DNA from 3 places in the Yersinia fenwicki genome. Region 3 is predicted to be linked to each of the others. Evidence: predicted binding sites of a transcription regulator. Region 3 holds the regulator's gene; each other region holds the start of a gene.

Region 1 (7,084 bases), 610 kb from region 3:
CGTTGTAACTGACCTCGTTTTAATCCTAACCACACTGTATTCGCATCAAACAAGTGCTCTGCATTAAGGCGCACCAGCCCCTTGTCACGATGTGCTTCATACGACATATCCGCCAGAATCCCTACACCCATGCCCAGCTCAACATAGGTTTTGATCACATCAGAATCTTGTGCACTGAGGGCAATATCGGGGGTTAATCCGGCATTTTTGAAGGCATTGTCCAACCGTGATCGGCCGGTTATTCCTTGACGATAAGTAATTAATGGCAAGTTACTCAAGGTTTCCAGCGTGATGTTTGGCTCTTGCGTTAATGGGTGATTTTCTGGTACCACAATCGCGTGATGCCAACGGTAATAAGGAAATGCTGCGATAGATTCATCACTCATCAGTACTTCAGTGGCAATCCCAATATCAGCCTCACCGGATTGCAGCATAGCCGCAATTTCTTGTGGATTTCCCTGGCTAATAACCAGTTTGACCTGTGGATACAGCAGACGGAACTCTTTTATCACCCGCGGTAAACTGTAACGGGCTTGAGTATGCGTGGTGGCAATATGTAACTGCCCGCTATCATTATTGCTAAAAACGTCAGCCAGACGGCGAATTTGATTCGCATCATTTAACATGCGCTCTGCGACTGTCAGTAACTCTTTGCCCGGCTCAGTCATTCCCAACAGGCGTTTTCCACGCCGAATAAATATCTCAATACCCAATTCTTCTTCTAACTCGCGAATATGCCTACTCACACCTGATTGCGAGGTAAATAATGTGTTTGCCACTTCAGTCAGATTGTAATTACAACGGGCTGATTCCCGAATAATTTTAAGCTGTTGGAAATTCATACTTTACCCCTTTCATTCTGATTGATGTACAGAATCGCGGGGATAGTAGAGACAAACAAATACAAAAAAACCGTTGTTTATGTTTTTTTGTACTAAGCAAAGTTGATGACTTACACAAAAAGTCGGATTAACCCCAAACATTGAAAAATAAGCTTAATTATCAAAAAAATAAAGATTTGTAGAAAATGGCTAGCTTCACGCAAGTTAATACACAAGAATAAAATCAGCTATATTAAATAACTTTTTAATATAGCACTTTGCCGTTAGACGCTATTTTAGGGCAGTGCTAGAATCGGCCGATTAAATTTACCTGCAAAGACTATTCTTCAGTCTCTTCATACCCGTTGCCGGTTCAGGAGTTATTCATGCCGTTGGCTATTATCGCGCTGACCATTGCTACCTTTGGCATTGGTACCAGCGAGTTTGTCATTATGGGGCTATTACCAGAAGTTGCCCATGATCTCGGGGTCAGTATCCCTAAAACCGGAATGTTGGTATCAGTCTATGCTATGGGCGTGGTCATTGGTGCTCCACTGTTGGCCATTGCAACAGCACGAGTGCCACGTAAATCCACCCTATTGGGTTTAATTGTTTTATTTATTATCGGCAATATTCTGTGTGCCTTGGCTGAAACTTATAACTTGCTGATGGCTGCTCGTATTATTGCGGCATTGTGTCATGGCACATTCTTTGGACTAGCTTCAGTGGTCGCTACCGATTTGGTTCAGCCCAATCGCCGTGCGCGGGCAATTGCATTAGTGTTTATGGGGGTCACGCTGGCAAATGTGCTCGGTGTGCCATTGGGCACGGCCATTGGACAAGCTTTCGGCTGGCGTGCCGCATTCTGGGGTGTTAGCGCCATCGGTGTTGTTGCCATCATCGCAGTGATTGCCTGGTTACCTAGCAATATTCCGATGAAGAAAATCAGCCCAAAATTAGAGTTTAAAACGCTGATGCAGAAAAAAGTGCAAACCGCTTTACTGCTTTCAGTATTAACCAATACCAGTCTATTCACCGTCTTCACCTATATTGCCCCCCTGCTGCGCGAGGTTACCCGTGTCTCTGAACATGGTGTCACGATTGTCTTGCTGATCCTCGGCGTTGGATTATCCATTGGCAGTGTGCTGGGCGGGCGGTTAGGTGATAAAAATCTGGTCGGATCAATGACACGCCTGATTGCCATTTTGATGGGTATTCTGCTGGCATTGCATTACACCATCGGTTTTTACTTACCGGCAGTTCTGACCTTGTTCATCTGGAGTATTGTGGCTTTTGCCCTTTGCCCAATGTTGCAACTACTGGTGGTGGATCAAGCCCGAGATGCTCCTAATCTGGCATCAACCTTTAATCAGAGTGCGTTCAATTTAGGCAATGCGTTGGGGGCCTGGCTCGGTGGTACCCTGCTGGCATTTGGCTTGCACTTACAACAACTCCCTCTGGCCGCTATGGCGGTGATGATTGTTGCCTTGGTGACCATGTTGCGGCTACGAATGCACTTCCGCCGTGTGGCTATCGTGCAACCTATCAGCTAATACTTCTCTTCGATAAATCATATCTTTGCCCCCACTCCGCCGGGGGCAACCCACTCTTGTCGTTTTTCTTACATTCCACTCATGCAAATAATTATCATTAACATTGGTTGATGATATAGTTTATGGCTTGATAAGCCGCATCCATGCTGCTAACGAACAAGAATAAAACGCCATAAGATAAGAAGGATAAACTGTGACCACAGAATCAACCGCAGCAAAACCCAAATACCGTCCAACCCCTCCGCGCCTGGTGCAGGTCAAAAAGGTGGTAGACACTTCCCCACACCTACGCCGAGTCACATTCTACAGCCCGACATTGCATAATTATCCGGCAGATTGTGCCGGGGCACATTTAAAAATCTTCCTGCCATTAGCACACCAAACGCAGCCGGAACTGCCGGTACTTGGTGAGAAAGGCCCGCAATGGCCAGCAGCAGAAGTGCGACCGATTGTTCGAACCTACTCTGTTCGGGCCGTCAGACCTGAGTTTTGTGAGATAGACATTGAATTTGCGCTTCATGACCACAGCGGCCCAGCGGTTAATTTTGCCCGCAATGCTAAATCAGGTGACTGGATAGGTATTACCAATCCTGGTGGCCCTGAAACCATGCTACCAGCAGCTGAATACAGCTATCTGGTTGGCGACCCCTCTTCATTACCTGCTATCGCGGCCCTATTAGAAACATTACCCGCCGATGCACAGGGCCATGCCATTATTCGTGTCGATACCCCACAGGATGTGCTTAATCTGGTGAAACCGGCAGGTATTGAACTGAGTTGGGTCATTGGTGGTACTGAAAAAACCGATGAAGTTATCACCCAGTTCTGCGCACTTGAGCTGCCGATGGAGGAAGCTACATTTTGGCTGGCAGGTGAAGATCGGATGGTGGTACAGTTACGCCGTTATCTCCGGCGTGAAAAAGGCTGCGAACGCCAGCAGCTCTATGCCGTTCCCTATTGGCGTGAAGGCCTCAATGAAGAGGACTATCATCACCAACGCCATGAAGTGATGGACAACATTGACGACTAGATCTCATTAATATCTGAAAAATCAATGGACATTATCCTCTGATGTCCATTTTGTTGACTCTTTTTTTACCTTTTCTCGTTAAAACCTTGTAAATTTTCTGCGACAATTCCCTGTTATTTGTTAGTCTTAAAGCTACTTAGCCTGCAATATGGCGCTTAATTATCGTTAAATGGCTCTAATGCCCGTTTAATGCAGTAAAGTTATTAGGAGCGTGCTCGAAATGAAGTCGCAAAATGATCCTGGCCGATCTAAATCTCGCCATCACGAATACTCCCTTATCCTGCCTATGATTGCGCTGGTTATTCTTAATATCTGGGGTAATACCAGCAATTTTGCTGCCGTAATCGTTATCAACATGATTGCACTGGTTGGTATCCTGAGCAGTGCTTTCAGTGTGGTACGCCATGCTGACGTTTTAGCACACCGTTTGGGTGAACCCTATGGATCATTGATTCTTAGTCTGTCGGTGGTGGTGCTGGAGGTCAGCTTGATCTCAGCGATGATGGCAACAGGTGATGCCGCCCCCGCCTTGATGCGCGATACACTCTATTCCATCATTATGATTGTTATCGGGGGATTGGTAGGTGTGTCTTTACTGCTCGGTGGGCGTAAATTTGCCACCCAACATGTCAATCTGGTCGGTATCAAACAGTATTTGATGGCTATATTCCCGCTGGCTATCATTGTACTGGTATTACCAAGCACCCTGCCCGGTGGCAATTTTAGTGTGACGCAATCACTGGTAGTCGCCGCGATTTCGGCGGCGATGTATGGGGTTTTCCTGCTGATCCAGACCAAAACTCACCAAAGCCTATTTGTCTACGAACATGAAGATGAAGGCGATGACCCAAGTGACCCGCATCACGGTAAACCATCATCTCATAGTAGCCTGTGGCATACATTCTGGCTGTTGATTCATTTGGTTGCGGTAATCGCAGTGACTAAATTTGATGCCAACCCACTGGAAGCGCTGCTGACTGAGTTAAATGCACCGGCTAAATTTACCGGCTTCCTGATTGCTTTGCTTATCTTGTCGCCGGAAGGGTTGGGCGCACTAAAAGCAGTATTAGCAAATCAGGTGCAGCGGGCGATGAATCTGTTCTTCGGTTCGGTACTGGCCACGATTTCCCTAACTGTCCCAGCGGTAACCTTAATTGCCGTACTGACTGGGCAGGAGTTGAATTTTGGCCTGGAAGCGCCGCATATCGTGGTCATGGTCAGTGTCCTGATTCTGTCGCAAATCTCATTCTCTACCGGCAGAACCAACGTGCTCAACGGCACCGCCCATCTGGCATTATTCGCCGCGTATATGATGACGATTATGTTGTAGCGATAATTCTTTGTCGATATCCCGTAAGGGGATAAGCAAAGGGCAAGCGCTATAAACGCTTGCCCTTTTTTATCAGGTCATCCATTCATAACCTGAGTTATGAATAGGCATTCAAGGTGTGTTGGCAGAGTGCAGAGCGGACACAGTCCTGTTTATCAAAGCGAATAATGCCAATCATTTCATCCTCAGCAAAGCGCTCCAGTGCGTCGCTGAGACCTGATTTCACCCCACGCGGCAGGTCGCACTGAGTGATATCACCATTCACAATAACAGTGACATTCTCACCGAGGCGGGTGAGGAACATTTTCATTTGGCTGGCGGTCACGTTTTGTGCCTCATCGAGGATCACCACCGCATTCTCAAAGGTACGCCCGCGCATATACGCAAAAGGCGCAATTTCGACTTTGCCGATTTCCGGCCGCAAACAATATTGCATGAAAGAAGATCCGAGTCGGCGCAGCAGAATGTCATACACCGGGCGGAAGTAAGGCGCGAATTTCTCAGAAATATCACCGGGCAAAAAGCCCAAGTCTTCATCTGCCTGTAGTACAGGTCGCGTCACAATTATCCTATCTACTTCTTTGTGAATTAATGCTTCAGCAGCCTTGGCCGCGCTAATAAAGGTTTTACCACACCCTGCTTCACCGGTGGCGAAGATGAGCAGCTTACTTTCTATGGCTGATAAGTAATGACCTTGAGCTTCGGTACGCGCCTGAATAACGGAGGTATCACGGCTATCCCGCGCCATACCTATTGATTCAACACCGCCCATTTGCACTAACGATGTCACGTTTTCTTCCTCACGCTGACGATGACTACGTGAATCACGTCTAATAACGCGTTTCGCTTCACGACGAGCTTTGATCACTGCTTTCTGTCTTCCCATAGTGGCACCTTTCAGTTTGATTCAACTACCGCAGCAGGAAAGCCTGCGCGATTATGTTTCACATACAGATGCGGTTTTGGCTTCCTTTGCAGCCAATAATAGCCAATGAAAATGCGAATAAAGTCGACACCCGGTTCAATAGCCGGAGGGAAACAATATCGCAAGGGGAGTTATTACATGATGTTGAAACTGGAGACGGGAATACGGGTGACGATAATATATTAACAGCACATGATGATGGTAATACTGGAATTTGAGAGTCGGAGTTTATGCCCTCGTAACAACGAGTCGCCTGGATAAAACTTTGGTTTTTTCTTAACAGCCCAATCATGGACTTTACCATTAGCGATCCCCGCAGTGATAGATAACAGCCTAAGCTGTGCACCGTGTGAAAAATACCGCCAGATGATTACAGTATAATGACACTCTTAAAATTCGCGATATCAAAATGTAAAAAAATATAACTTTTTAGTTTGCTCATTTTTTACTCTAATTATTTCTAATATCGCGTTATATCACTTTATCAGTATTAGCGACTGATTCTTAAATCCTGTAAACGTGTCTTTTGCTTACCTTGGCAATCAAAGTTGTCCATCGCTAACCAATCATGAAATGCCTGTTTAATTAATGGCCATTCCCTGTCAGTAATGGAATACCAATTGGTATCTCTGTTGCGCCCTTTAGTCACAATCGCCTGCCGAAATTGCCCTTCATACTGGAAACCAAATCGCATTGCTGCCGCATTTGAAGGCCCATTTAAGGAGTCACATTTCCACTCACAGCGGCGATAGCCTAATTTGTCGAATACATAATGTAATAGCAAATAGATGGCTTCAGTGCCCGCTGAATTGCGTTTTAAGCGCGGTGACCAATTAACTGAGCCAATCTCAATCACACCATTCGTTTCATCAATTCGCTGTAAGCCAACCGTTCCTAACGCCACACCTGTTTGCGCATCCACTACGGTGTAATGCAACGAATCTTTCGCATTAATTAATGTTTGCAGGTACTGCTGGAAATCATTTTCATTCTCTGGACGCTCACAATAAAAGTAGGTCCAGTCACTGGCATCAGGAATCAAGTGGTACGCCTGATACAAAGATGCTTCATGTTTATCTGAGTCAACGGGGGCCAAATAACAAAAGTGTCCGGGTAAAATTTCTCGTTGAGGCTGCTGTGCTGATTGCCACTGCGGTAATTCTGCACCAATAATTTGTCCGAAAGGGTTTTGATTCACTGTGTGCTCCCGTTGTCATGTCGCTTCCATAGGAATATTCATTATGACTGCCTGTAACAATACCGGCTAAATCATAGCAATATATAAAGAAAGGGGGGAATTAAAAGTGAAGTTTGGCACGATTAACTTAGGTGGAAATAACATACTGGTTGGTTCTGAATACCTGATATAAGCACAAGGTAGCCTGCTATCAGGTATTCAGCGGTGATTACTTATCACCCTCGCCG
Region 2 (7,084 bases), 1.8 Mb from region 3:
TTCGAACTATCCCTATAATGCGACTCCAACAACACGGCGGGGCGATTAGCTCAGTTGGTAGAGCATCTCCTTTACACGGAGGGGGTCATCAGTTCGAATCTGGTATCGCCCACCAAACTCGACGTGTTGCGAAGTAAATGAAATATAAGCATTAAATGAGATAGATGAGGGCGATTAGCTCAGTTGGTAGAGCATCTCCTTTACACGGAGGGGGTCATCAGTTCGAATCTGGTATCGCCCACCACTCATCACTCATGTTTAATGTGTTAAAGTAGTAGAAGTGGGCGATTAGCTCAGTTGGTAGAGCATCTCCTTTACACGGAGGGGGTCATCAGTTCGAATCTGGTATCGCCCACCACTTCTATACTTTCAGAATTATATAATGGGTCGTTAGCTCAGTTGGTAGAGCAGTTGACTTTTAATCAATTGGTCGCAGGTTCGAATCCCGCACGACCCACCATTATATCCAGTGCCTCAGTAACCTCCCCCAAACTCTGAAATCGCATACTTTAAAATATCGTGTGGGTGAGACAAAACTGCATGTCAGTTTTGAACAACGCTTGCGTTGGCCCGAAGGGCGAGTATTAGAATGATACGAGTAACCTGCGTTCAGGTTCGAGCCGAGCGAAGCGAGACAGCAACGCGCTAGCGTTGACCCGAAGGGCGAGGCCAGCGGCCGAGTAATCCCGCACGACCCACCATTCTATCCAGTACCTCGGTAACTCCACCCTCTTAATATCCAATTCTCCTTCTTAACATCCAAATGGCATTATCCCTATTCTTTTATGACCAACTTATACCTGTAGTCTTTTAGACTCTAAATAAACATCACTACAGTAAATAACTCATCCTCGAATCGCAGGCATAAAAAAAGGCGCCGTAGCGCCTTTTAAACGATTTTTTTTCTGATAGTTAGAGTACCAGGCCCGCGATAGAAGCGGACAGCACACTGACCAGCGTAGAGCCGTACAGCAGCTTCAAGCCAAAGCGAGAAACAACGTTACCTTGCTGCTCATTCAGCCCTTTAATCGCACCAGCTACGATACCGATGGAAGAGAAGTTAGCGAATGAAACCAGGAATACGGACAGAATACCTACACTGCGTGGTGACAATTCTGATGCAACTTTTTGTAAGTCCATCATTGCCACAAATTCATTTGAAACCAGTTTGGTTGCCATAATCCCGCCAACCTGTAGGGCTTCATGAGCAGGGATACCCATTACCCAGGCAAACGGGAAGAAGACATAGCCCAGAATACCCTGGAAGCTGATACCAAACAGCAGACTGAACAGAGCATTCATGGCAGCAATCAATGCAATGAAACCAATCAGCATTGCCGCAACGATAATGGCAACTTTAAAACCAGCCAGGATGTATTCACCCAGCATTTCAAAGAAGCTTTGTCCTTCGTGCAGGTTGCTCAGTTGTAACTCTTCTTCATCTTCAGCTTTATAGGGGTTGATTAACGACAACACGATAAAGGTACTGAACATGTTAAGCACCAGTGCTGCGACCACGAATTTCGCGTCCAGCATTGACATATAAGCACCCACTATCGACATAGAAACCGTCGACATTGCTGTTGCTGCCATGGTGTACATGCGTTTTTCAGACATTTTGCCCAAAATATCTTTATAGGCGATAAAGTTTTCAGACTGGCCCAGAATCAGTGAACTGACTGCGTTGAATGATTCCAGCTTACCCATGCCGTTAATTTTGGACAGTAAAGTACCAATGATACGAATAACGACCGGCAGAACTTTAATGTATTGCAGAATACCAATCAGGGCAGAAATGAAGACGATAGGGCATAGCACTCTTAAGAAGAAGAACGCGAGACCTTTATCACCCATATTACCGAAGACAAAATCGGTACCGGTAGCGGCAAACCCAAGCAATTTGTCGAATAAACTGGCGAATCCTTTCACAAAACCTAATCCAACTTCCGAATGGAGGAAGAAGTATGCTAACAGCACCTCAATAACCAACAATTGAATAACAAACCGAATGCGGATGCTTTTACGATCCTTACAGATCACTAGAGCGAGTATGGCCACTACGACTAAGGCCAACGCAAACTGTAAAATATGGGACATGTGTGCTCCAAATTAGAGGCAGGCTAGGTTTTGGTGGACATTTTATGTAACGGCTACATTAAAAACGAGATGTAGTCTGCAAATATAGAAATTCACTTTCATAAATGCAAACAAATTAGCGGGGTTGATCACAAAAAACAGGATGTTAATAATATGCTACAGGGATGGTGTAAATATGCTAGTTTGAACAATTGTAGTGTTCAGTCTCAGAAATTGCGATGCCGTTTTTAACTCAATTTTTCAGAAACCAACAACTGACGATGACGACACGGCAAATTATGCGGTATTAGCTATCAGAGAGATAAGTTTTACCGATCTAAATGCGCTTGATAATTATTATCATTTGTATATTGTTAAAGATAAGAAAGTAGCCGTAAGTATTTCAAGGGTAATACTGAATGTTGAATAGCCGTGTTGTCGATACGCCCTCCCGTACATCAAGGAGAATCAAACTCTCCCTGATGGGACCTGCTTTTATCGCGGCTATTGGCTATATCGATCCCGGCAACTTTGCCACCAATATTCAGGCCGGTGCTTCCTTTGGCTATACCTTATTATGGGTCGTGGTTTGGGCCAATTTTATGGCCATGCTTATCCAACTCCTTTCCGCCAAGCTCGGTATTGCCACCGGCAAAAATCTGGCTGAACATATTCGTGACCGTTTTCCTCGCCCTGCGGTATGGGCTTACTGGGTGCAAGCTGAAATTATTGCGATGGCGACAGACCTGGCTGAGTTTATTGGGGCGGCGATTGGGTTCAAATTGCTATTGGGTGTGACGTTGCTTGAGGGGGCGGTACTCACGGGTATCGCGACCTTCCTTATATTGATGCTACAAAAGCGTGGGCAAAAGCCATTAGAGTTAGTGATTGGTGGCCTGCTGTTGTTTGTCGCCGCAGCTTATATTGTAGAACTTGTCTTCTCACGCCCAGAGATAGCGGCTTTAGGGCGTGGGATGTTAATCCCGGACCTCCCTAACCGCGATGCAGTATTTTTAGCCGCCGGGGTCTTGGGCGCAACCATAATGCCGCACGTTATCTATCTGCACTCATCATTGACGCAAACCGCCGGGGAAAACTCAAAAGCGGATCGCTACGCCTCGACTAAATTGGATGTGGCCATTGCCATGACGATTGCGGGTTTCGTCAATTTGGCGATGATGGCGACGGCAGCTGCCGCTTTCCACTTCAACGGCTATGGCAGCATTGCGGAAATTGAACAAGCTTATTTAACATTACAACCCTTGTTGGGGAATGCTGCCGCGACCATTTTTGGCTTGAGTTTGGTGGCTGCCGGGCTGTCATCAACCGTGGTCGGAACCTTGGCTGGACAAGTCGTTATGCAGGGTTTTGTACGGTTTTATATCCCCATTTGGGTGCGCCGAGCAGTGACTATGTTACCTTCCTTTATTGTCATTTTGATGGGAATGGATGCCACTCGCATACTGGTGATGAGTCAAGTATTGCTGAGTTTCGGTATTGCTTTGGCGTTAGTGCCATTGTTGGCCTTTACCGGCAATAAAGAATTGATGGGGGATATGGTTAACTCAAGATTGATTCAGATGTTGGGGAAGCTGATTGTATTGGTGGTGGTGGGATTGAATGCTTACTTATTGGTGAGCCTGATTTAATTTATCAGTAAGGCGAGTTAAGGATAAAAACTCGCCTGGGATATTCTCATCTAATCATGATCATGGCCTTTACCGCGATGATGTTTTTTACTCTGTTTTTTATGATGTTTGTCATATTTCCAATAATGCCCATCACGATAGTAGTAGTTCTTTTTCCACCAATCTTTGTGTTGCCAGCGGTGACCGTCCCAGTAATGACCATGACGATTCCGCTCGCCTAAATCTCGTCCTTGATGATTTTGCCACCATTGTTGGTCACGCCAGTCATAACTATCCCAATAATTACCGCTGCGGTCTTGTTCGCCAATTTGTAGCGAAACACCGGGGAGCAACTCAATACTCTCGGCATTCGCCATTGGGATAAGCGGGAACCAGGCTAAGATGGTTATCAGTAACAGCGGTTTTATCCTTCTCGGCCTCACTACGCTTAGCTTTAACATTGTTGATTTAAACATGGCCGTTTTTAACATTATTTATCCTTGTCTGGCCTTATAGGCTATAGCGCCATCTTAAATAGGAAATCAGCCGCTGAGATTCGGATTAAACTGTAAAATACAGATTTAGGATTTATCTGTGAGGGGAGATAACAGGTCGTAACAGGGAGCGTCAGCCCCCTGTTGAATAGTCAAAAAGAGAACGTTTACACTAATATATTTTCGATAGCTTTTATCTCGGTGTCACTGAATTCGGTATTTGCCAACATACCCACAGCATCATCAATTTGACTGATTTTGCTCGCCCCGATCAGCGCCGACGTTACTCGCCCGCTCCGCAATACCCACGCTAAAGACATTTGCGACAACTTCTGCCCACGATCAAGCGCGAGTTCATTCAATTGGCGAATCTTGGCCAGTTTCTCCGCTGAAAGTTGCTCAGGATTCAGGAATTTACTGTCACTGGCTACCCGTGAGTCCAATGGGATACCGGCCAAATAGCGATCAGTTAATAAACCGCCCGCCAGCGGTGAGAAAGCAATAGATCCAACACCATACTCGTCCAGCGTATCTTGTAGGCCTGCTTCAATCCAGCGCTCAAACATGGAGTATTTGGGTTGATGAATCAAACAAGGCGTACCGAGCTGTGCCAGAATTTCGCAGGCCTGACGTGTTTGTGCTGCTGGGTAGTTGGACAAGCCGACATATAAAGCTTTGCCTTGGCGCACCAGTAAATCCAGCGTTGCCATCGTCTCTTCCAATGGGGTATTAGGGTCTGGGCGGTGATGATAGAAAATATCGACATAATCCAGCCCCATCCGCTGCAAACTTTGATTAATACTGGCGACCAGATATTTTTTGGAGCCCCAATCCCCATACGGGCCGGGCCACATCGTGTAACCCGCTTTGGACGAAATAATCAGTTCATCGCGATAAGGACGCAAATCTTGTTGCAGGATCCGGCCAAAGTTCAGTTCGGCAGAACCGGGCGGTGGACCATAGTTATTGGCTAAATCAAAATGGGTAATACCATGATCAAAAGCACGATGAATCAGGTTGCGGCTATTTTCATACAAGGTGGTATCACCAAAGTTATGCCATAAGCCAAGAGAAATCGCTGGCAGCATTAATCCACTGCGGCCACAACGGTGATACTCCATCTCCTGATAGCGGGAGGAAGCTGCTTGGTAGACCATGATGCCCCTTATTGATGAAAGTAAAGAACTCCTTAGTGTATGCGTTTCCACCGGTTTCGACAGTTGGTGTGATCACAGAGTTTGCATTCGGTTTCAGGAGAGTAGGTCTGTCAGCAAAGCGCTATTCTGTGTGGACTAATTAATAATTTAAAAAACATTAGATTTATTTATGTTTTTCTCAATACTTATTTGACAATAATAAGCATTGAGGCGGTGTAGTGATGGGGAGCAACTATAAGGTAGCAGATTATTTACTGGATCGACTGGCACAAGTGGGCATCAGGCATCTATTTGGTGTTCCCGGTGATTTCAACCTTCACTTTTTAGATCATGTCATCAGCCATCCGGTCATTCAATGGATGGGATGCGCGAATGAACTTAACGCGGCTTATGCGGCCGATGGTTATGCCCGTGTCATGCCTGCGGCGGCGTTATTGACCACAACAGGAGTCGGTGAGTTGAGCGCTATTAATGGTATCGCGGGTAGCTTTGCTGAATATCTTCCCATCGTTCATATTGTTGGCACACCGGCGCTACGCTCACAAAAAGCGGGCGAATTATTACATCATTCATTTGGCGATGGTGATTTCAACCATTTCGCGCGGATGGCGAAAGAGGTTGCTTGCGCACATACCAGCTTAACTGCTGAAAATGCCGCGTCTGAGATTGATCGCTTGTTGGTAGCGGCACTTTATCAACGGCGTCCGGTCTATTTACAGCTCCCTTCTGATGTGGGAGAGGCTGAATTAACCAGCCAATCTGGGGCATTAGCCCTGTCTCAACCCATGCTATCCCCGACCTCGTTACAGGCTTTTATTGAAGCTGCCCGTCAAAAATTGCAGTCGGCACACCGGGTGGCGCTATTGGCAGATTTTCTCGCCGATAGGTTTGGCACACGACACGCGCTGAATCATTGGCTGGCAGAAGTGAATCTACCGCATTCGACGTTGCTTATGGGAAAAGGTTTTCTGGATGAGACTCACCCGATGTTCATCGGGACTTATGCCGGAGCAGCCAGTGATGCCAGCGTCAGAGAATATATCGAAGAGGCCGATGTGCTTATCACTGTCGGTGTGTGGTTTGTCGATACCATTACCGCCGGATTCAGCCAACATATTACTCAGGATAATTGTATTGATGTTCAGCCGGAACAAGTGCGGATTGGCCGTCAGGTTTTTAGTCAAATCCCCATGCTAGCCGCCGTTGATGCGCTACACGAGTTATGCCTGTCTTTACAGGAAGAGTGGCAGCAGCCGGTCATCACTCATCCTATGCCCGCGCAGCCTTCAGATAATCTCCTTAGCCAGCAGACATTTTGGTATCACGTCCAACATTTCCTGCGGCCTGACGATATTGTGGTGACGGATCAGGGTACCTCCAGTTTTGGTGCCGCAACACTGCGCCTGCCTTCTGGTTGTACCTTTGCCGCCCAATCATTATGGGGATCAATTGGTTTTAGTTTACCCGCGGCCTATGGCGCGCAATTGGCGCAACCGCGACGTAGAGTCATATTGTTGGTGGGTGATGGCGCAGCGCAGCTCACCATACAAGAGTTGGGGTCGATGCTGCGTGATGGTTTAACTCCTATCATTTTTCTGCTTAATAATCATGGTTACACTGTAGAGCGTGCTATTCATGGGCCACAGCAACGCTATAACGACATTGCCGAGTGGGATTGGACGCAGCTACCACAAGCCTTGGCGGTGGAAAAAACCTCATTGACCTACCG
Region 3 (7,084 bases):
GCTGGCATGATGCGCATTATCCGCGTTATGTTTCACCGTTGCCGTCAACTGCTCCATACTGGCGGCGGTCTCTTCCAATGCGGCTGCCTGCTCCTCAGTTCGCGATGATAAATCGGTATTACCGGCTGAAATTTCTGCCGCCCCGTGATAAATCCCATCAGTGCTGCTGCGGATAGCTTTTACCGTATTGGCCAAACTGGCTTGTACATCACGTAGCAGCGGAAATAATTTCCCAACACAATTACGACCAAAATCGTTAATAGGTTGGCCCAGTTGACCAGAGGCAATCACGCGAAAATGTGCGCGAATGTCATCCAATGGACGAACCAGGTTAGCCAACAGGTAGCGATCGGTTGCCAGTAAGATCACTAATCCGGCCAGCAAAGCAGAGATCAATATCATACTGCTCACTTTTGTCAGGTGAGTAAATTGTTCTTTAGCCACCCCGATGGCCTTGGATGCAGCTTGATTAAAATTCTCCGCAACAGAGCCATATTGTCGGCTCAGCGCCGGCACTGTCTTTTTGGCTAAATCCTGATAAGCCGCACTGTTATTCGCCATTGCCGCCTCATACAGCGGAGTGACACCTTGATCAATCAATCCGCTCCACCCATCAATCACACCATTTACCAATTTGGGATCAATCTGTGCATGGTCGATGGCTGTAAACTGCGCCAACTTCTGTTTCAGATTTTCAAGTGCTGCATTGGATGATTTAAGTTCCTTATCTGCATCTGCAATGTTGCCGCTCTGACGGTAATCGACTCAGCGAGCAAGACGTGTCACCATCCGAAAATATTGATCCGTCCCCTGATTAACTAAATTCATGTTTTCAACTAACACACTATTAGCATTAGAGGATTGAGTTAGTTGATTCAACGATAGCAACGTATAACCAGATACGCCGCCCCATAGCAGGCAAAATGCCCCAAGTACCCAAAGCAGCGCGGCTCTGATAGTAATATTTCTTAAAAACTGCATGTTTGTTCTCCTTCACTGCAAATTGCAACCATTCGGTTACATCGCTGTTATCGGCAATGAGGTTATAAGGTTGAGCCACTTACAAAAATTTAATATCGCATAATCTTGATATCGGCCCGACGAGATTTTCTGGCATTATATGGCCCTATACATGTGTTATATTATTGGGTCAAACGCTCAGTAGTTTGCATAACAATTTGAATTTAAAAGGTATTAAGTTATATGGCAACTGTAGGCATTTTCTTTGGCAGCGATACTGGCAATACCGAAAACATTGCCAAGATGATCCAAAAGCAACTCGGTAAAGATGTTGCTGAGGTTCACGACATTGCCAAAAGCACTAAAGAAGATTTAGAAGGCTTTGATATTCTGCTCATCGGTATCCCAACCTGGTATTACGGTGAAGCTCAATGTGATTGGGATGATTTCTTCCCGACACTAGAAGAAATTGATTTCAACGGCAAATTGGTTGCTATATTTGGCTGTGGCGATCAGGAAGACTATGCAGAATATTTCTGTGATGCGATGGGAACAGTGCGCGATATCATCGAACCACGCGGTGCTGCTATCGTCGGTCACTGGCCAACATCTGGCTACCACTTTGAAGCATCCAAAGGCTTGGCGGATGACGATCACTTTATTGGTTTAGCTATTGATGAAGATCGTCAGCCAGAATTGACAAATGAGCGCGTTGAAGCTTGGGTTAAACAGATCAGCGAAGAACTGAATCTGGCCGATATTACCGGTTAATTTGTCATGTCGGAAACGCGAGGATGAAATTTAATATTGCCGCGCGTTTCCGCTGCTTCTATCCCTCTGGTTATACTCTGTTAAGCCACCCACAAATCCGCACTTTCATCCGTGCAAAATGAAAATAAACTGCTACAAATTTGTAACCTTATATTTTGCAGTCATATACTTAAATTATGCGACAATCCCATTCATCAATACATTGCATGATTAATCGGGCAAAGTGTGCAATTATATCTTTGTTAACAACCACGGTTTTCATTTGGGGCTAGCAGTTCTATAATGAGACGCAATTGAGAATATTGCGCCACGGATGTCATAGGCTGAACAGCCTTAATTTGAATCGATAGTAACAGGACTGAATCCGCATGACTGACAACAACAAAGCCTTAAAAAACGCAGGCCTTAAAGTAACACTGCCACGGCTTAAAATTCTGGAAGTGTTGCAAGATCCGGTGTGCCATCACGTCAGCGCGGAAGATCTTTATAAAAAGCTGATCGACATCGGTGAAGAAATTGGTTTGGCAACGGTTTACCGTGTACTGAATCAGTTTGATGATGCCGGTATTGTTACCCGCCATAATTTCGAAGGTGGTAAATCAGTCTTTGAGCTGACGCAGCAACATCATCACGATCACCTGATTTGCCTGGATTGCGGCAAAGTGATCGAATTTAGTAATGAATCCATTGAATCGCTTCAACGTGAAATTGCTAAACAGCATGGTATCAAGCTAACCAATCACAGTCTGTATCTGTACGGCCACTGTGAAAGCGGCGATTGCCGTGAGAATGAATCTGCGCACGATAAAAGATAATGTAGTTTTATCGCGTTGATTTATAAATATTTTAAGCGTTATTGAATTAAATAATCTGCAAGATGGCCGCCTTTCCCGCTCAGTCATCCGAGTACAACTCGGTCGGGAGTCAGGTGGTCATTCTTATTTATACCCTATTGCTACCTACATAAATTTAAAGCAAAAAAAACCCCGGACTTACCGGGGGAAAAACCATCAACTCAACTTCACTTAATAGTGTTTACCTAAACCTCAGCAAACAGGGGTTAACATCAGACACAGCACTTTGACAGCAATAGTCAAACCTTAACCGGCTCCGCACGACTACTGCGTTTACCATCCGGGCTAATGGAACGAATCAATACGTCGCCACTGACTTTAGGTTGTGCTTTGGCATCATATTTCTGCCATTGCTTACCGCCATCGGTGGAATACTCAATTATCAGCCCCGGCAAGGAGATGTTAGCTTCCAACGCCCCTGCGACAATGCGTGCTCCCGGAATCGGTAAGCGGTAAGCCACACCCGCTTTATCCAGTTTTGCTAATTCACGTTGGCCCATGATGTTGGCAAAACGCTGCCAATCGGTACTCAACGCCTTGGTGTCAACCATGTGCGTTTCGCCACCTTTGTACTCACGGCCAGCTTTATAATCCTGCTCCCAAGACGCACGATGCCAGGCACGTTCAGCCAGTGGTAATACACGAGGGAAAATCATGTATTCCATTTGTTCATCAGTTCGTACTGTTTCGTTCCACGATTGACCGGAAATACCGTGCACACCAGGCCAAGGTTTATCACTTTTAGCACTGAAATGATTACCGTCACGGTCGACCGATGTTTCCGCATTTTGTGGCATGTTATCCGGCGCGAAACTAAAGACTTTAGCTTCGTCGCTAAAGCGAGTTGCCCAGTAATAACCGCGCTCATTGGGGTTAACTTCATATGGCATGTCGAAGTAGACATAATCCGGATTCGATGCGACCACTTCATACCCTTTATTGGCCCAATCATTGATTGAATCGGCCCCGCCCCAATAGAGGGTATCCCAGAAATTAACGCCCACCCGTTTAGTGGCAAAGTCTTTCGACGATTTGGCATCTTTAAGACCGTCTTGCCAGGCTTGCATTTTTTCAATGCCATGAGCATTCACCAACTTGCTGACTTCAATAGCAAAGTGGCTGGAAAGGTGCTCAACATCCTGAATTTTTCCTTGCTTGACCATATCCTGACAAACTTGTGATTTGGCCCACGGCTTATCTTCAATACTCTTATCAATAATGCCTTTTCCTGGCTCAATCGTGCCATTTTTGTCCTGGAAGCCCGCGCCCAGTCGGATATTTTTCGCCTCATCACCGCCAAAATGCCAAGTGTTGAGAGGCATACCCGCTTCTTTGTGCATCTCAGCCATTTCGCCAATCACTTTGTCGACAAAGCGTTTAGACGAATCCAGACACGGGTTGAGATAACTTTTGCGTTCATAGAACTGAACAGAAGTCGTGTTGGAATCATCTGTCGGGTCAACCAGGCGGAATTCGTTGGCCTCTTTTTCCTTACCCTGCTTCATCAAATTGTTGTAACGAGCTTCCATTGAGACGACTGCTGCTCGCGCATGGGCGGGCATATCAATCTCAGGGATGACCTCAATTTGGCGGGCTTTAGCGTATTTCAAAATGTCGATGTAATCATCACGGGTAAAGTGACCGGAGCCCAAATTATTGCTATCTGGGCCAGAGCCCAATTGCGGCAGTAAGCAGGTGTTTTCCGTTAAATCGTGGCAACGCTTGCTGCCCACATCGGTCAGTTCTGGTAGGCCTGGTATCTCAATACGCCAGCCTTCATCATCGCTCAGATGGAAGTGGAATTTATTCAGTTTGTAAGCGGCCATCTGATCGAGCAAACGCAATACTGCATCTTTAGTTTTGAAGTTACGCCCGACATCCAGGAAAACACCACGGTATTCAAAGCGTGGCGCATCTTTGGCATCCAATGTCGCAATCTTCTTGCTACCATCAGTCGGGACTAAAGAAAGGATAGATTGCAGGCCGTAAAATACACCTGTAGGGTCAAAACCAATGACTTGTGCGCCCTTTTCACCGATTTTCAGCTCATATGCCCCTGAAACGGCTAAGTCACCTTTAAAAGCAGACGGCTGAATTAAGGTTTTAATCGGGAACCCCGTTGAACCCAACTTCAAGCCAAGTAATTCAAAACGCTGCATCACCGCGTCAGCAGCGGGCTTTGATAAAGTACTCAGATCAAGCGCCACACCTTGACTCAAGTCGGCATCTTGTTGGTGAACCTTCACTTCCATTGGTGTCGGGATAATTTGCCCACGCAGGTTAGTCGCCGCTAATGTTTTCACCGCCTCATTTTTAACGAAGCGAGATTCCGGCGTCATTAATACGTTATTGTCGTCTTTAGTGCGTTTCCACTGATCGCCCGTAAACTGAGTCAGATATTCATTAATATCTTCAGTATCAGTACTTTTCAGAACTTTTGGTTTTGCATCACCCGAAGTGGCATACCAGCGCGGCATAAAGTCAGTGGCAAATAACTGCCAGTATTCGCCGGTGATCGGAATTTCAACCGACTGATTGGCAGGGAAACCAGTAAATTTGGGAGTAGGTTCAATTTTATGTAGATCACCCGTCAGGTGAGTAATTTTAAATTGATCATTATCTACGGTCAGAATTTGACGAATACTATGGAAGTAAATAGCCCAATCCTGGCCTTTGATCTCATCCCCGGTGTTGGTCAGAGTAATCAATACTTTATTACATGATGCCCAGTCAGCCCCCAACTTGGCACAATCTACGCCATTCTCAGCCGCGCGGTTATCCAACACTTTATAGTTAACTTTCAAAGCGCTAAGTTGATCAACAATCTGTTGATTGGTAGCATCTGCATGGGCAGCGCCCATCAAGCCAAAGGTCGCGGTGATTGCCGCTAACGCATTTAATCTGAATTTGTTCATCACTAACCTCATCCATAATGAATAACCGCTGCCAAAGTCGCTACTGAAGTATTGCCGCTGACAGAATTATTGTTAGATCAATTGTTGTTAAATCAATTGTTGTTGCGAATTTCTTGCCAAAGTTTGCCGCACTGCGCGTCATAGGCTTGGCCATTACCCGTGTGGGCCGCATCAATACAGCGCTGGTAATCCAGTACTCGTACTGTTTCTTTGTCGGTAAAGGCTTGATGCGCTTTCTCTTGTTTCAAAACGTTCAGTACCGCCTTGCAAGGAATCAGCCTTTCTGGTTGACCTTCGCTGGCATTGATACAAGCGCTGTATGCTTGCTTAAGTTTGCTGTCTTCCGGCTGGACGGAAGTTTGTGGGGCACAGGCACTTAATCCCATTACTGCGGCGATGATAAAAAGGACTTTTTTCATGGTGGCACTCCATTATGTCCCCAGCACAGCGGCCGGGGATGGCAATCAAAAGGGGAAAATCAGAAGATCGTAAATGGTGCAATCACGATGAATTTAACGTCTTTTTCATCCTGGAATACGTTGCCGAAACCGCCGCCATAGCTTGGGATATTGGTGTGGTTGTCGTACATGGTGTAATGCAGTTTGAATAATGTGCCTTTCGCACGGCCTTCTTGCAGGGTGTAAAGAATGTCAAAGTTCCATGCAGATTCTTTCAAACGGGTATTTTGATCATAAATTGGATTGGTACTCGGTTTGGCATCCCACCCATAAGCATAGGAAGTCCCAACTGACCAACCGGCTAAATTCCAGTTTTTCAGGTCATACATCACGCCACCAAACAATGCTTTTTCACCGTTGGCGTTAAAGTCAGAACGCGAATCCCACCACACGTCTAAGCGACCATTGGAGGTGGCGTAGCCCGGAGTCATACGTTGCAGGAAGTAGCCTTGGTTGCCGTCAGCTTTGGCCCAAGTCCCTTCCAGACGCAAATCGAATGGCCCGGTGGTGTAACCCAAGGTCAATGCTTGTAACCAGGCAAGACCGTCATAGACGTCATTAACATCTTTAAAACCGCCATCAACTTTGTCTTTTGCACCATAGAACTGGTAAGACGTCCGCAGATCATTACCCGCTACCGGGAAAGCATAAGAGGCTTTCGCAAAGTATTGGTCCATGTAATCTTTGGCTTGACCGAATGCTGCTTCCAGTACTAGCTTGTTTTTAAAGTCATATTTTGCGCCAATTGAGTGCAGATAACTGATACCAGTTTTGCCATCAGCTTGACGGAAGTTGTACATGTTCTGATACCACGGCGCTTTATATTCATCAGTCCACATGTATGACATGGACAGTGCCCCCGCCGTATCAAAATCAAATTTCACACCACCTTCAGCACCGCGGTAGGTGCCCGGCATAAAACTCCAGTGTGGCGCTAGCAGGGTCTGCCCAGTCGGTTGGATATAGCCACCACGCGCCCAGAAATCACCTAATTTGAATTTGGCTGCGGCTTTGTAAATACTCACACCACTCTTATCGCCGGTCCATTTTTCGTCCCAACGGGTTTTGGCATCACTGAAACCAATTTCGTTTGGTGCAGCTGGACCACTGTTGGTCATTTCAACTG

What was found. The regulator Fur, encoded in region 3, represses iron uptake genes when iron is present. The targets are predictions, from matches to a motif close to ATAATAATGAGAACNACTATCAA.
Region 1: the regulator Fur is predicted to act here: its motif matches at 2,456-2,478, upstream of ACF3VQ_RS11940 (siderophore-interacting protein).
Region 2: the regulator Fur is predicted to act here: its motif matches at 2,424-2,446, upstream of ACF3VQ_RS06255 (Nramp family divalent metal transporter).

What each region holds. Positions count from the first base shown of each region.
Region 1 is NZ_CP170755.1:2,585,550-2,592,633, forward strand. It holds gene cbl (HTH-type transcriptional regulator Cbl) at 1-842, opposite strand, end outside; gene ACF3VQ_RS11935 (MFS transporter) at 1,208-2,374, shown strand; gene ACF3VQ_RS11940 (siderophore-interacting protein) at 2,568-3,404, shown strand; gene chaA (sodium-potassium/proton antiporter ChaA) at 3,625-4,734, shown strand; gene phoH (phosphate starvation-inducible protein PhoH) at 4,832-5,620, opposite strand; gene ACF3VQ_RS11955 (GNAT family N-acetyltransferase) at 6,150-6,857, opposite strand; gene pgaD (poly-beta-1,6-N-acetyl-D-glucosamine biosynthesis protein PgaD) at 7,073-7,084, opposite strand, start outside.
Region 2 is NZ_CP170755.1:1,351,232-1,358,315, forward strand. It holds tRNA gene ACF3VQ_RS06225 (tRNA-Val) at 40-115, shown strand; tRNA gene ACF3VQ_RS06230 (tRNA-Val) at 169-244, shown strand; tRNA gene ACF3VQ_RS06235 (tRNA-Val) at 283-358, shown strand; tRNA gene ACF3VQ_RS06240 (tRNA-Lys) at 385-460, shown strand; RNA gene ACF3VQ_RS06245 (RtT sRNA) at 562-701, shown strand; gene ACF3VQ_RS06250 (NupC/NupG family nucleoside CNT transporter) at 913-2,097, opposite strand; gene ACF3VQ_RS06255 (Nramp family divalent metal transporter) at 2,496-3,725, shown strand; gene ACF3VQ_RS06260 (DUF2502 domain-containing protein) at 3,776-4,195, opposite strand; gene ACF3VQ_RS06265 (aldo/keto reductase) at 4,366-5,355, opposite strand; gene ACF3VQ_RS06270 (alpha-keto acid decarboxylase family protein) at 5,577-7,084, shown strand, end outside.
Region 3 is NZ_CP170755.1:3,199,067-3,206,150, forward strand. It holds partial or broken gene ACF3VQ_RS14635 (methyl-accepting chemotaxis protein) at 1-981, opposite strand, end outside; gene fldA (flavodoxin FldA) at 1,204-1,731, shown strand; gene fur (ferric iron uptake transcriptional regulator) at 2,100-2,546, shown strand; gene ACF3VQ_RS14650 (beta-N-acetylhexosaminidase) at 2,825-5,500, opposite strand; gene chiQ (ChiQ/YbfN family lipoprotein) at 5,593-5,919, opposite strand; gene ACF3VQ_RS14660 (OprD family outer membrane porin) at 5,979-7,084, opposite strand, start outside.